DNA from 4 places in the Rahnella sp. CFA14(1/10) genome. Region 2 is predicted to be linked to each of the others. Evidence: predicted binding sites of a transcription regulator. Region 2 holds the regulator's gene; each other region holds the start of a gene.

Region 1 (3,909 bases), on a different contig from region 2:
AGGTTCTCTCATTGCGCGGCCTCCAGGATCATTGCTGCGCCTAAGCCGCCAGCGGCACAGGCAGTGGTCAGCCCATATTTCCCGCCACGACGACGTAATTCATGCAGAGTCTGGGTAATCATTCGTGCGCCGGTTGCCGCAAAAGGATGCCCGTAGGCCAGTGAACCGCCCAGAACATTGAATTTATCCCAGTCTATTTCGCCAACAGCCTGACTACGGCCAAGTTTTTCACGGGCGAACTCATCACTGGCTAACATTTTGATATTCGCCAGCGTCTGTGCCGCAAACGCTTCATGCATATCGATCAGATCCAAATCGTCCAGCGTCAACCCTGCGCGATCCAGCGCCAGCGGCGTGGCGTAGGCAGGCCCGAGAAGCATGTCTTCCCAGACGCCGATAGCGGCAAACGCAAAACTTTTCAGATAGCCGAGAGGTTCAAGGCCCAGTTCACGTGCGCGGGATTCGCTCATCATTAATACCGCCGCGGCACCATCCGTCAGCGGCGTGCTGGTGGCGGCGGTGACGGTACCGTGTTTACGGTCGAAAGCCGGGCGCAATTTGGCATACTGACTGATTTCAGAATTCAGGCGGATGTTGTTATCTTTTTGCAGCACTTCACGGTAAGGCGGAACCTGTGCAGCCATGACCTGCGAGGTTAAATACCCCTGCTCCCATGCCTGCGCGGCCAGCGTATGAGAACGGTGCGCCAGCTCATCCTGCTGCACGCGGCTGATGTTATGGCTTTTCGCCATCTGCTCTGCGGTATCGCCCATGCGCAGACCGGTAGAATATTCAGCCACAGCAGGCGGCACCGGCAGCAAATCGCGCAGTTTGAGTTTGCTGAAAATGGAGAGACGCTGCGACAGCGTACGTGCTTTATTAACATCCACCAGGGCGCGGGCCAGTCGTTTGCTGACACCTATCGGCAATACCGAAGAAGAATCCGCTCCGCCCGCGATCCCGACCTGCACCATCCCGCTCATGATGCTTTCGGCCACGTTAGCAACCGCCTGAAAACTGGTGGCACAGGCACGCGAGACGCTATAGGCATCGGTCGATACATTCATGCCGGTACCGAGCACAATTTCGCGGGCGATATTCGGCGCTTCCGGCATCTGGACCACCTGACCGAAAACCAGCTGGTCGATGTCCTTCGGGTCAATCCCACTTTTTGCCAGCAGCTCACTGACCACCATTTTACCGAGATCGACAGCAGGAATGCCGTGATAGGCGGTGGCCTGTTTAGCAAACGGCGTACGTAAGCCGTCGACAATCGCAATGCGATCGCCCTCACGCGTCACCAGTGGAACGACTTTATTCATACAAGCTCCTGAGAAAAATAGGGTCTTAAGAGGTCAGACCTGATAACTCAGTTTTAACTATGTATTTACATTTGGCAAAGCGAAAGGGAGTGAAGTGCGAGCAACAGCAAATTTTTCTGAAATAAGAATGAGAAGAAAGGCGGCAGGCAGAAATAGCAGACAAAGAAATACCGCTTATTTAAGCGGTATTACAACTTAGAACTTCCTCTCAATAATTTGAGTCGCAGAATGAGTCACGCGGCAATCAATGCCATTCCGATGAACTGATATACATCAGTAATTCGGTTACGGAGTGCAGCCAACGCATCTGCGGCTCAAAGTATGACGGGGATTATCTCAAGCCTAACTGGAAGATCATCGTTTCAGCCTGGCAGCTAAATGTGAAATCGATATTCAGTTCGACGCCGCCATCCACTTTTTCGATACGGCTGTTGATTTCACATGGCTCAGATTCAACGCCGCGTGCGCGTTCGGTCAGGGCTTGCAGGGTTTCGTTCGCCTGAGCTTCGGTTTCGAAAACACGGCTGTAAGAAGCGGTGCAATCCGTATTGTCCATGATGGTTCCGACATCGACACAGCAGCAGGCTGCGGTTTCTTCCGCACCACATTTGTTGATGGAATGCAGAGGTTGGGTGGATTTAGAGGACATGGTTACGTCAGACATAATTTTCTCCCCGGCATCAGCGGCAACGTCCACCGTCTGGCCTGATTGCGAATAAGGTTTTATTTCCAGCTTGTATTTTACGCCACCGTTCTGACAACACACTAGTGCTTACTTATTATGTGCCTTTCAGGTGATCCAGATCACGTATATGTAAGTAATCGTTTATAACTTCGTCACTGTTCTCACTTTAACGTTTCTTAATTGAACTTTTATTGTTTGTTTTTTGTTAAGTGGATCCAATTTCTTGCATCAAATAAGAAATATCTATGAAACATTATTGCAACTACACCACAGGTCAGACCTATACTTCGCTCACTGGTCTGATTTGTCAGACTGATAACGGACCCTACAATCCCGCGCTCATTGTTACTTGATGTAACATTGTTTGATAAAAAACATAAAATTGAGGTTTTGGTCATGAACCAGAAAAACCTGTTTAAAAGATCTGCTCTGGCAGCTGCAGTGGCAATTGTTTCCTCCAACGTTTATGCAGCAGGTTTTCAGTTAAATGAATATACCGCTGCGGGGTTAGGCCGCTCTTTCTCGGGTGAAGGTGCCATCGCTGATACTGCCGCATCCGGCAGCCGTAACCCGGCAACCATGACCATGTTTGATCGTCCCTCTTTCTCAGCGGGTGCGATTTATGTCGACCCGGATGTCAAAGTAACAGGCAACTCGCCGGTTACAGGCAGGAGCACTGATGCGGATAACATTGCGCCGAATCAGTGGGTGCCTAATATCCACTTTATTATGCCACTCAATGATCAATGGGCGGTCGGTGCCTCGGCTACGTCAAACTACGGTCTGGCGACTGAGTTCAGCGATAATTATCCGGCTGGCCCGATCGGCGGTGAAACTGACCTTACCACCGTTAACACTAACTTAAGTGTTGCTTACCGTTTGAACCAGCATTTCAGCTTCGGCCTAGGCTTCGATGCCGTTTACGCGAAAGCGAAAATTCGCCGTACTGCCGGTGAACTGGTGCCGATTCAAACCGGCGGTCTGCTGCCTGCGGATACGGAAGCCGCCAAGCTGAAAGGCAATGAGTGGGGTTACGGCTGGAACGCCGGTATCCTGTATGAAGTGGATGATAATAACCGCTACGGCTTCACCTACCGTTCTGAAGTGAAAATTGACTTCGACGGCGAATACCGTAACGGCATTCCGAAAGCGTTAGGCGGAACGGGTGGCCAGACCGTGCCGGGATCCCTGACCCTGAACTTGCCTGAAATGTGGGAATTGTCCGGTTATAACCGCGTGGCACCAAAATGGGCGATTCACTACAGCCTGGCTTACACCAGCTGGAGCCAGTTCCAGGAGCTGAAAGCGACCGGTTCTAACGGCCAGACGCTGTTCCAGAAAGACGAAGGTTATCATGATGCTTACCGCATCGCGTTGGGCACCACCTATTACTACGACGATAACTGGACGTTCCGTACCGGTATCGCCTTCGATGACAGCCCGGTTCCGGCAGATAACCGCACCATTTCTATTCCGGATCAGGACCGCTTCTGGGTTTCCGCCGGTACGACTTACGCCTTCAATAAAGACGCGTCTGTGGATGTGGGTGTCTCCTATATGCATGGTCAGACCGTGAATATCAGTGAGAAAGTCGCTAACGGTGTACCGAATTACGAATACCAGGCCAAAGGGACCGCCATGCTGTACGGCGCGAACTTTAACTACAGCTTCTGATGAACTGAGTGATACGCCTGATATGAAAAAAGCGCCGGAAGGCGCTTTTTTTGTGTGTCCGGAACGGTTATTCCGAGTCGATATCTTTCAGGTCGCCCTGAATCAGTGCCGCGTTCGGATTTTCCTGTGGCGTCAGCTGACCGCCTCTTGCCAGGAAATCATGACGCTGGAAGTAAGCCTCACGTATAAACAGATACGGATCCGAAGAGTTACGGATCAGGCCATCAG
Region 2 (3,909 bases):
CCGGTTCGAGCGGTGCAGGCACCACGACCACCAGCGTGGCGTTTCGTAAAATATTTCAACAGCTTGGCTTACGCGCTGCGGAGCTGGAAGGCGACAGTTTTCACCATTTCACCCGTCCTGAAATGGATGCGGCGATCCGTAAGGCACGCGATCTCGGGCGCCACATCAGTTATTTCGGGCCGGAAGCCAATGACTTTGGTTTGCTGGAAAAAAGCTTTATCGAATATGGCAAAACCGGCACCGGCCGTTCACGTAAGTATTTGCATACTTATGACGAAGCGGTTCCCTATAATCAGGTGCCGGGCACGTTTACGCCATGGCAGGCGTTGCCGGAACCAACGGATATCTTATTCTATGAAGGCCTGCACGGCGGTGTAGTGACAGACAAAATTGATGTCGCCGCCCAGGTCGATTTGCTGGTCGGCGTTGTGCCTATCGTTAACCTGGAGTGGATCCAGAAACTGGTGCGCGATACCGGGGAGCGTGGCCATTCACGTGAAGCAGTGATGGATTCCGTCGTGCGTTCGATGGATGATTATATCAGCTACATTACGCCGCAGTTTTCCCGCACCCACATCAACTTCCAGCGTGTGCCGACTATCGACACCTCAAACCCGTTCGCAGCAAAAGCCATTCCGTCACTGGATGAAAGCTTTGTGGTGATCCATTTCCAGGGACTGGACGACATCGATTTCCCCTATCTGCTGGCAATGTTGCAGGGGTCATTTATCTCGCACATCAAAACGCTGGTGGTACCAGGTGGGAAAATGGGGCTGGCAATGGAGCTGATCATGGCGCCACTGGTGCAGCGCCTGATGGAAGGTAAGAAAATCGAGTAAACTTTATTCCGCTGCAATCACTTCAAAGCTGTGGGTGATGGTGGCCGCTTTACCCAACATCAGAGACACTGAACAGTATTTTTCGGCAGAAAGGCTGACCGCACGTTCAACAATCTTATCGGTCAGATCCTTACCGGTGACGATAAAATGCAGATTGATATGCGTGAACAGACGCGGCGCTTCTTCGCGGCGTTGTGAAGTCAGCTTCACTTCACAATCACGCACGTCATTACGGCCTTTCTGTAAAATAGATACCACGTCAATTGCACTGCAGCCGCCTGCGGACATCAGTAACATTTCCATCGGGCTTGGGGCTTTATCGCCCGCGTTACCATCCATTGAAATCTGATGACCCGACGCTGACTCACCTAAAAAGGTCAGCCCTTCAACCCATTTGACACGTGCGTGCATGAACTATTCTCCCGGTGAATAAACTTTTAGAAATCTGCTCTCAGAGTACCCTTTAGACCAAAATCTGGCAACGTAACCCGATCGCCATCATGCTGAAGCGAGACAACAGAAGACAGCATCTCAAACCTGTGCTACAAACAAAGCCGAAACATACTTTCCAGTAAATTGCGGTGACGGTTTTTGCGGTTTAAGAACAGAACCCACGGTGTTAACAGCAATAAACAGGCTGTTGCACTCCGACATCCGCTTGCAGCATTTCTGGGGAGTTATATGCTGAAAGGGCGCTTTGGATTTGAAGTGCCATACAGGGAACTCTGAGCCCTGTGATTTTGGGCAGCGATAACAACAGAGGATAATAGCTAATGGTTCTCGGCAAGCCACAAACAGACCCGACTCTTGAATGGTTCCTGTCTCACTGTCATATACATAAGTATCCTTCTAAAAGTACGCTGATTCACCAGGGTGAAAAAGCCGAAACGCTTTACTACATCGTGAAAGGGTCAGTTGCTGTCCTGATTAAAGATGAAGAAGGCAAGGAAATGATACTGTCCTACCTTAACCAAGGTGACTTCATCGGTGAGCTGGGACTCTTCGAAGAAGGTCAGGAACGTAGTGCCTGGGTACGTGCTAAAACTGCCTGTGAAGTGGCTGAAATTTCGTATAAAAAGTTCCGCCAGCTGATTCAGGTTAACCCGGATATTCTGATGCGTCTCTCCGCGCAGATGGCCAACCGTCTGCAAGTGACGTCAGAGAAAGTCGGCAACCTTGCCTTCCTCGACGTAACCGGTCGTATCGCTCAAACGTTGCTCAACCTGGCTAAACAGCCTGATGCAATGACCCATCCGGACGGGATGCAAATCAAGATTACCCGTCAGGAAATTGGCCAAATCGTCGGTTGTTCACGTGAAACAGTCGGACGAATCCTCAAAATGCTGGAAGATCAGAGCCTGATCTCCGCACACGGGAAAACGATTGTCGTTTACGGCACACGTTAATCCCTCGAAAATTGGCGCGGCAGAATACTGTCGCGCCTTTTTTATGGGCTAAGCTTTACCCATGACGTTATGGCGAAAACTGTTTTACCATCCTGAAGTGAATTACGCGCTGCGCCAGACGCTGGTGTTGTGCCTGCCTGTTGGCATTTGCTGGCTGTTTGGCAACTTGCAAATGGGTCTGCTGTTTTCCCTCTGCCCGGCCTGCTGTAACATCGCCGGTCTGGATACCCCGCACAAACGCTTTTTCAAACGTCTGATCGTCGGCGGTTCACTGTTTGCCGTGAGCAGCATTCTGCTGCAACTGATGCTGGAAAACTGGCACGTTCCGCTGCCGCTGATCATGCTATCGCTGGCGTTATTGCTCGGCGTTACCGGTGAAATCAGCCCGTTACATGCGCGCCTGTTACCCGGCGCGCTGGTAGCCACTATTTTCACACTGAGTATGGTCGGCGTGCGCCCGATGTGGCAGGCACCGGTGCTGTTCGCAGCAGGCACAGCCTGGTACGGGGTGTTTAACTGGGTGTGGTTTCGTATTTCGCAAGAACAGCCTATGCGCGAAACGCTCAGCCAGCTTTATCTGCAACTCGCGGATTATTTCGAGGCCAAGTACAGTCTGCTGACGCAACATACCGATCCCGAGACGGCGTTGCCGCCATTACTTACCCGTCAGCAGCAGGTTATCGACCTGATTGCCCTGCTTTATCAGCAATTACACATGCTGCCACAACACGGACATCATCATCACCATAAGCGACTGTTTCAGCTTTTTCAGGTTGCTCTCGATTTGCAGGAGCACATTACCGTCAGCCTGCATCAGCCGGAGGAAGTACAGAAACTGGTTGAGGAAAGCCATGCAGAAGCGGTAATCCGCCGCAATGCGCAGGTGATTTCCACCCGTCTTCGGGTGATTGCCGGCGATATTCTTTATCACCGTTTATCTGAGCGCTTTACCATGGCCAATGAGCTGGCTGCGCTGGAGAAAATCGCCGCGCGTAACCCGGACAATCCGGTTGGCCAGTTTTGTTATTACCATTTCAGCCGCATTGCGCGCCTGCTGCGGACCCAGCGCCCGTTATACCGGCGCGATCTGATGAGCACCCAGCCACGGCTGCCCTTCTGGACTGCGCTAAAAAGCTATCTTTCTTTCAAATCCGTGGCCCTGCGTAATGCCGCGCGTCTGGGCATTATTTTGGCGATTGGCAGCAGCCTGGGGCTGTTCTTCAATTTGCCCAAACCGTACTGGATTTTGCTGACTATCATGCTGGTCAGCCAGAACGGCTATAACGCCACTCGGGTCAGGATCCAGCACCGTGCGCTCGGTACGCTGGCAGGTTTGCTGATTGCTTCAGGATTGTTAAAACTGGCGCTACCGGAAAGCACCACGCTGCTGTGCATGCTGCTGATCACCTTGTTGTCCTATACGGTTTTACGCAAAAATTACGGGCTGGCGATGGTCGGCATGACGGTGACGGCAGTGTATACCCTGCAACTACTGGCGATGAACGGTGTGCATTTTCTGATACCACGACTGGTCGATACGCTGCTCGGCTGTGCGCTGGCCTTCGGTGGCACCCTCTGGCTATGGCCGCAATGGCAAAGCGGTTTGCTGCGCCAGAACGCGCATCAGGCGCTGGAAACGTATCAGGACGCTATCCGTCTGCTGC
Region 3 (3,909 bases), on a different contig from region 2:
CCAGAGGATACGGTTTTTTTCGGCGATTAATTCGCTCATGCGGACTCCTGTGTATGCAAGGTGGCCTGACGTTCAGGCTCATGTTCCCGGGAAATTTTGGACTGATTAATCTGTTTCATGGTGGCGTCATCGAGTTTGTACCAGCGCATCGACAATGCACTGAACATCGACAAGATGCCCGGCACCAGTGAGAACAATGCGATAATCGACAGCATCGCGACGGTATTCTGCTGGGCAGCATGGGGCACGTAACCGCTTATGCCCAGTGTCCAGCCGACCACCGCTCCGCTCACCGCCATCCCCATTTTGAGGATCGCCAGCAAAGTGGAGAACACCGTGCCATCCATGCGCTTGCCTTGTTTGTATTCGCCGTAATCCACCACGTCAGACATCATCACCCACATCAGTGTGGTAGTGACCTGATAGAAGGTTGAAACCAGCAACGTCATGCCCACCAGCAGGGAAATCCATGCCGGAACGAAGAAAATCGCCGCGCTCAGCGCACCGGTCAGCACCGCGCACAGCGTGAAGGCCGCGAGTTTGCTGCGGTTGCGGGTCAGCGGTTTTACCAGCAAACTGCCGAGACTCTTACCCACAATATGTGCAGCCAGCAGCCACATAAAGTAGCTGGCGTGGCCAAGATAATAGGTGACGTAGTACATCATCGCGCCGAGGCGTACTACGCCGAAGGAGATATTGAAGAAGATCAGCGCCGCCACCACGCGCCACTGGTCATTACGCACTAAATCACGTAAATCGGAGAGAAAATTCTCGTGCGTCGGCGGCGCACTGATACGTTCTTTGGTGTTTAAAAAACACAACAGGAACATCACCACGGCGATCGACGCCATGATTGCCATCGCACCAAAATAGCCGTCAAGTTTATTGCCGCCACCCATCATCTCTGCCAGCGGCATCATCAGGAAGGTGGACATTGCACCACCCAGCGTGGCAAGGAAGAACCGATAGGATTGCAGGGAAATACGCTGGGTATTATCAGGCGTGATGATCGCGCCCATCGAGCAATAAGGAATGTTGATGGCGGTATACATCAGCATCATCACGCAATAGGTGACGCTGGCGTATACCATCTTTCCGCCCAAGGTCAGGGATTCCGGTACCGCATAAACCAGCAAACAGCTGGCTCCGAAAGGTAACGCAAGCCAGAGAATATAAGGCCGGAATTTACCGAAACGCGTTTGCGTCCGGTCAGCGATCAGCCCCATCGCGGGGTCCACAATGGCGTCAGCGACGCGGGCAACCAGAAACATTGTTCCGACAAATACTGCCGGTAATCCCACAACATCGGTGTAATAAAACGTCAAAAATATAATCACATTATCCAGGCCAATATGGCTCGCCATATCCCCCAGACCGTAGCTCACCTTTTCTTTTACGGATAGTTTCGCCGTTACGGATAGTTTCGCAGTCATTTTTCGTCCTGCCTTTTGTAGGGTTAAACATAAAAAAGTCAGTCCGTCCGTGGTCCGAGGACTTGTTATAGAATGGTTAAAAGAGAGCGACAATTGCGAGATATCATAAATTTCTTATGATTTTTGATTTGTGTGATACCGGTAACATGATGAGATCCGTCTCGCCTGCGGAACGGGAGAAGGAGAGAAAATGATACCCGCGATAATTATAAATTTTGCTAATAAATAGGGCTGAACCTGAGGGATCGGGAAAAAAAAGCATGTTTGAATCCAGCGACCCCGACACCAGTGCATTCAACTTAAATAATTCAGGTGACAACATAAACAGTGGTTAATGTTGCCATATCAGGATTAAAACTCTGAATGAAATGTTTTCATCTTCTTGTTATTAATGAAAAAAATGCATTTTTCTATCTTGATAAATTTTGGTTATGATGTAATTTATTGCTAACAAGTTAACGTATTGTTATGAATACCTGGAGACTGAAAGCAATACATTTCTATTCAGGCATTTTGAAAATGAGGGTTCACGGGTGCAAGAGAATTGGTTGTTATTACTCGGTGGGGCAAGCGTGGTACAGGGGCCTGATTTACTCGATGAAGCCAAAGAAGCAGGATATAAAATCCTGCTTACCGACACAGAAGAAAATCTCAGGGTGTTTGGCGACAGAGCGCAAAAAGCCGACGAGGTGGTGGTAACCAATCATTACGATGATGAAGCAATACGGGATTTACTGGCCAGGTATCCCTATATAAAACGGAGTTATGCTTTTCGCGAAAAACTTCAGTTTGTAAATAGTAAACTTAATATATTATTAGATTCCTCATGGACACGCCCTGCAACAATCATGCTGATACAAAACAAGTATCTTTGTCGTGAGCTGTTACGAAAATGCGGCATCAGCCAGCCGGAAGCTTTTTTGTGTTATTCAGCAAGTGATGTAGAGGAAAAATTAAGAATACATTTTTCCGGTCATGAAGCCATCCTTAAACCCGTCACCGATGCAGGCAGTCGCGGGGTATATTCTGTCTGTTCAGACAACATTGATAATATTATTCCCAGACTCCCGCAGAAAGGTTACCCATTCATCCTTGAAGAGAAGGTGGAAGGTAAAGAATACAGCCTTGAAGCCCTTTTCGTTGGCAAAAAGTTCAGAATGCTAAATATCACTGAAAAGTTTTTATTTGCAGAGACTTTTTTTGAGCAAGGGCATGTTAATCCGGCAGGTGTTTCTCTTGACGAGCAGAAAAAACGTCAGGCCCGGGCATTAGTGGAGTCTGCGTGCAAAGTGATTGGTATCGAATACGGCATGATCCACGCCGAGTTTTGGGATACTGATGCAGGTATTATTTTGGGAGAAATTCACAACCGTGTCGGGGGTGACTTCATCTCAGTGATGGCGGCCGAGACAGCAGGTATTAATGTATGGCAAAGCCAGCTAACCGATACTCTCTGTTATAAAGCACAGAAAAAAGAGCATATGGCTGTGTGGTCAGAACGTAAAGGAGTAAGCCGCCCCTCTGCTTTGCCGCCGGATTTAGACCAAAAACCAGGGTTTGTTGGCCACGCCTATCTGGGCGAACGCAATTTATTGTGTGCTGAGGGTGCAAGTTATGAGGAGGCGTTAAATAATGCAAAAAGCATTTCAAAACTCTTCAATATTTAAAATCATCCTTGTCCAGGATTTCATCGGGGCCTTTGCCTTCTTTGCTCCTCAGGCATTGTTAATCGCTTATTTACACGAAAACTTGCAGCTGTCAGCAGCCCATACCAGCGGTATATTATTCACGTTGATATTCTTTTCGAGAATTGGCCGCTTAGCCTTTTCACCCTATCTGGATAGAATAAACTTCCCTCTTTTACTTGCAATACTGCAACTGTTAGGAGGATTGGGCTTCTTCCTGCTATCGCGTGGCGAGATTACACAACTCTATTTAGGCGCATTTCTCGTCGGGCTTTTCTACGGGAATAACTCAATTGTTATCCGTATTGCCACCTCCTTTTTGAAAAATCAGTCACTCTCTTTAAACTATTCGTTGCTCAGTACGGTCACAAACCTGGCTTCAAGTGGTGGGGCCATACTCCTGGGCATGTTGTATCAGCATGTCGGGCCCGTTTATATGTTTGAAACAATGTCCTTACTGTTTACACTCACCTGTGCATACACCTACTGGGCGACAAGAAAAATAATCCTCCCCAAACAGGGACATTTCTTCAAGGTATTAATGAGCCTGGTCAGGAGGAAAGTGATTTTACTGACGCTGCTACTTATCCTGCTTGTGTGGTTCATCTATTCGTTAGCGTTAACCACAATGCCACTCTTTGTGATCGACCGTTTGCATAGAACAGACTTGGTATGGACGGTAACGGCACTGAACGGGCTGGCCGTCTTAGTTCTTGCCTATCCGGTTAATTATTTAATTGACAGATTTGATGATAATACCAAACTTATTATCTCATTTTTACTCTTTGGCT
Region 4 (3,909 bases), on a different contig from region 2:
TTCACCTTCGTAATCAAATTCGACAGAACGGCTCGGTTTGATGACGGGAGAAGCGTGGCCGGTTTGTGAATCAGCAAAGCGGACGAACAATGTCGGTGCCGGATTATGCTGGTCAAATTCTTTGCGTTTTTCGGCGTAGTTCATACCAACACAGAGAATTTTTTCCGGATTCTGGATGACCGGCAGAAAAGTCAGATCGTCGATATCCACATCTGCGGGCAGGGTCGCCAGCGCCTGAGCCTGTGCCAGTGCATTGCCTGCCAGCAGGGCTTTGAGGTCCGGATAACGCTGACCGAGATGGCGACCAAGGTCGATCATGCCGTGCCCGGTTGCGATGCCGTAGGACTTGCGCCCCTGATAAAGATAACTTGCCAGTTTCATAAAAATATCCTGAATTAAAAAAGAGTTAGCGCGGCATCAGACGAGGAAGTTGCCGAGCACCAGCAGGGCAACCGAGACATTAATGGCCCCGCCAATACGTGTGGCTATTTGGGCAAATGGCATCAGTTGCATGCGGTTACCGGCAGTCAGAATGGCGACATCACCGGTACCGCCCTGGCCACTCTGGCAGCAGGAAACGATGGCGACATCAATCGGGTGCATGCCAATTTTCTTGCCGACGAAAAAGCCGGTGGTGACCAGCGCTGCAACAGTGCTGACAATGACCAGCAGATTAGAAATCGTGAATGCGGCAACCAGTTCATTCCACGGTGTGATGGCGACACCGACGGCGAACAAAATCGGGTAGGTGACGGAAGTCTGGAAGAATTTGTACACCACCTGAGAACCTTCGAGCAGGCGGGGAGAAACGCCGTGCGCCAGTTTCAGGCCAACAGCCGCAAACAGCATCCCGACCGGTGCAGGAAGACCAATCAGCTTGTGTAACAGCATGCCCACCATATAAAGCAGAACGGCCAGTAATGCACCTGAGGCAATGGTCGTGACATCGGTTTTACCGCCAGCCACTGTCGGCGTGTTGCTTTCCGTTGTGGCATTTTTAGCAGACGGCATCAGCTGACCTTCGCCGGTGAGGTGTGGATAGCGTTTACCTAGCTGATTGAGAGAACCGGAGATCACGATAGCCGTCAGGCTGCCCAGCATCACGATAGGCAGGATGCGACCCAGCGCCACACCCTGGTCCATGTGTAATAAGGTTGCGTAACCAATGGACAGCGGGATGGCACCTTCACCCACGCCACCGGCCATGATCGGTAAGATCAGGAAGAAGAAAATCTGAAAGGGTTCCATGCCCAGCGCCAGACCGACCCCCATCCCGACCAGCATGCCAACCACTTCGCCGCACAACATTGGGAAGAAAATACGCATGAACCCCTGGATCAGCACTTTGCGATCCATGCTCATGATGCTGCCCACGATAATGCAGCAGATGTAGAGATACAGAATATTGGTGCTTTTGTAGAACTTGGTGGTGGACTCCACCACGACATCCGGCAGCAGGCCGTAATAGACCAGCGCGGAAGGAATGAACGTGGCGCAAATCGCCGCTGCGCCCATCTTGCCGATAAAAGGCAGACGCTTGCCGAACTCGCCACAGGCAAACCCAAAGAACGCTAACGTGGCGACCATCACCACGATGTCGCTCGGCAGTTTGCCGTCAAGACAATCTATTGCGATAAGTAGCCCCGCCATGGCGAACAGCGGTAACGGAATAATGCCGATTTTCCAGGTATCGAGAATGTGCCACCATTTTTCTTTTAATGAGAGCTGTTTAACGCAGGAAGATCCCGCAGTAACAGAATAGGTGTCGTCAGTTGTACTCATTATGAATCCCCTGTGTCAATTTGTGCAGGGAGTATAAGAGTAATGCTGACCGGTAATATGTGAGGTGCCGCAAATTAGAAAAGGTGTTTTAAAGGAGTGAAAGGTTTTTATGGTTTTAATTAATTTAAAAACTCAGGCCGCTATTATTTTTCGTGGTTTTTATGGTGTTATTTGCAATTATAATATTACTGTTAATTTATGGTGAAATAGCTGTTGTGAATTATGGGGTTAGCCGCCTAGGCCCTGACGCGCCTGATGATGTTATGCGGCATGCCTCGCAACTTTAATCCTTCACGCTGACGCAAATACCGGGGCGTGATAATATCTTTGCACTTTCTATTAATATCACTGTCTGGTTATAGGTTTCCCGATGCGGTTTAGGCCTTCTTTTCAGATAAAGCTATTCATTTATCTTGTCATGCTATTTATGACACTTTTTTCGATAGCGGGCATTTATTACTATTATGATATAGAACGTCAGTTATATGAAGATATGGGTACTCGTGCAAAAGTTCAGGCAGAGGAAATTGCACTTATTCCTTCATTAATTACCGCCGTTGAAAATAAGGATGTTCCGGCTATTAATCATTTAATGATGAGTATTTCTGCACGCAGTGATGCCAGTTACATGGTGATAGGCGATGGTAAAGCAATACATCTGTTTCATTCGATTTATGCTGACCGTGTGGGGAAAATGCTGGTCGGGGGAGACAACGGGGATGTGCTGGCGGGCAGAAGCACCACCACCATCCGGCTGGGAGGTATCGGCTTATCGTTGCGCAGTAAGGCACCGATCATCAACGGGCAAGGCAACGTGGTCGGTATCGTTTCTGTGGGGTATCTCACCAGCCACATCAATAACCTGACTATCGAAAAAGTCATCCGTATTTTGCTGGCCGCCGCCACCTTGCTGCTGGCGTTGTTTACCTTCTCATGGTTTTTTTCACGTTCGATTAAACGGCAGATGTTTTCGCTGGAGCCCCGTGAAATAGGTCTGCTGGTGCGTCAGCAAAAGGCGCTGATGGAATCGATTTACGAAGGTGTGATCGCTATTGATGCGCAGTTGCGGGTCGCGGTCATCAACCAGGCGGCCAAAAAATTGCTCAGTCTTGATGTGCCGTCCCGTGAACTGCGAGGTCAGCCGCTCGGGCAGGTGATTGCGCCGGTCAGTTTCTTTGATCCGCAGGTTATGCTGGAAAAAGATATCCACGATGAAATCTGCCTGTTCAATAACCTGACAGTGATCGCCAGCCGGGTACGGATCATGCTGGAAGACCAGCTCCAGGGGTGGGTGATCACTTTTCGGGATTGCAGCGATATCGACCGGCTCAGCATCCAGCTGAGCCAGGTGCAGCGTTATGCCGATAACCTGCGGGTGATACGCCACGAACAGCTCAACTGGACGGCAACACTCGCCGGGCTCCTGCATATGGGACGTTACGACGAGGCGATCCGCTATATCGAAGCTCAGTCTGAAAGTGCGCAGGAATTGCTGGATTTCGTTTCGGCGCGATTCTGCTCACCAAAATTATGCGGTCTGTTACTCGGAAAATATGCCCGTGCACGGGAAAAAGGCGTTGAGCTAAAATTTGATCCCGCCTGTGAGTTAACGCATCTGCCTGCCGCGCTCAGTGAAACCGAACTGATGTCGATCATTGGCAATCTGCTGGATAACGCCATCGAAGCCACATTACTGCGCGGCAATGAAGCCGGGCCGGTAGACGTGTATGTCGTTTCCGGCGCAGATGATCTGGTGATTGAAGTCGCTGACCATGGCATCGGGATAGCGCCGGAGCGGCGCGGGCAGATTTTTTCGCTGGGGGTGACATCCAAAACACAAGGCGATCACGGTCTGGGCCTGCATCTGGTTGCCAGCTATGTCAGCCATGCTGGTGGCACTATTGAAGTATCTGACAATCCGCCAACTGGCGCTGTTTTTTCGGTTTTTATTCCACACCACCGCCCTGAAGAACAAAGTGGCTTTATGCCGGTAAATCCCCGTCCAGAAGCACTGGAAGAGAGTAAATGATGCAAGCTGAAATGATTGACGTAATGATTGTTGAAGATGAAAGCCAGCTGGCACAACTGTATGCCGAGCTGATTGATAATCATCGCTGGTTGCGGCTG

Evidence for each region. The regulator CRP, encoded in region 2, controls carbon source genes, mostly activating them, when cyclic AMP is high. The targets are predictions, from matches to a motif close to ATGTGANNNNNNTCACAT.
Region 1: EVX52_RS17360 (YfcZ/YiiS family protein) is a predicted target of CRP. The motif match lies at 2,115-2,132, and genes of this name have one in related genera.
Region 3: EVX52_RS08135 (glycoside-pentoside-hexuronide (GPH):cation symporter) is a predicted target of CRP. The motif match lies at 1,564-1,581, and genes of this name have one in related genera.
Region 4: EVX52_RS09460 (2-hydroxycarboxylate transporter family protein) is a predicted target of CRP. The motif match lies at 1,840-1,857, and genes of this name have one in related genera.

What each region holds. Positions count from the first base shown of each region.
Region 1 covers NZ_SEWS01000008.1:232,157-236,065, reverse strand. Annotated here, with positions in the region: gene fadJ (fatty acid oxidation complex subunit alpha FadJ) at 1-12, opposite strand, end outside; gene fadI (acetyl-CoA C-acyltransferase FadI) at 9-1,322, opposite strand; gene EVX52_RS17360 (YfcZ/YiiS family protein) at 1,654-1,986, opposite strand; gene fadL (long-chain fatty acid transporter FadL) at 2,404-3,681, shown strand; gene mlaA (phospholipid-binding lipoprotein MlaA) at 3,749-3,909, opposite strand, start outside.
Region 2 covers NZ_SEWS01000006.1:14,775-18,683, forward strand. Annotated here, with positions in the region: gene EVX52_RS13075 (phosphoribulokinase) at 1-839, shown strand, start outside; gene EVX52_RS13080 (OsmC family protein) at 843-1,250, opposite strand; gene crp (cAMP-activated global transcriptional regulator CRP) at 1,613-2,245, shown strand; gene EVX52_RS13090 (YccS/YhfK family putative transporter) at 2,307-3,909, shown strand, end outside.
Region 3 covers NZ_SEWS01000003.1:334,177-338,085, forward strand. Annotated here, with positions in the region: gene EVX52_RS08130 (TIM-barrel domain-containing protein) at 1-39, opposite strand, end outside; gene EVX52_RS08135 (glycoside-pentoside-hexuronide (GPH):cation symporter) at 36-1,433, opposite strand; gene EVX52_RS08140 (acetyl-CoA carboxylase biotin carboxylase subunit family protein) at 1,967-3,100, shown strand; gene EVX52_RS08145 (MFS transporter) at 3,066-3,909, shown strand, end outside.
Region 4 covers NZ_SEWS01000004.1:104,075-107,983, reverse strand. Annotated here, with positions in the region: gene EVX52_RS09465 (fumarylacetoacetate hydrolase family protein) at 1-381, opposite strand, end outside; gene EVX52_RS09460 (2-hydroxycarboxylate transporter family protein) at 418-1,782, opposite strand; gene EVX52_RS09455 (sensor histidine kinase) at 2,153-3,811, shown strand; gene EVX52_RS09450 (response regulator) at 3,811-3,909, shown strand, end outside.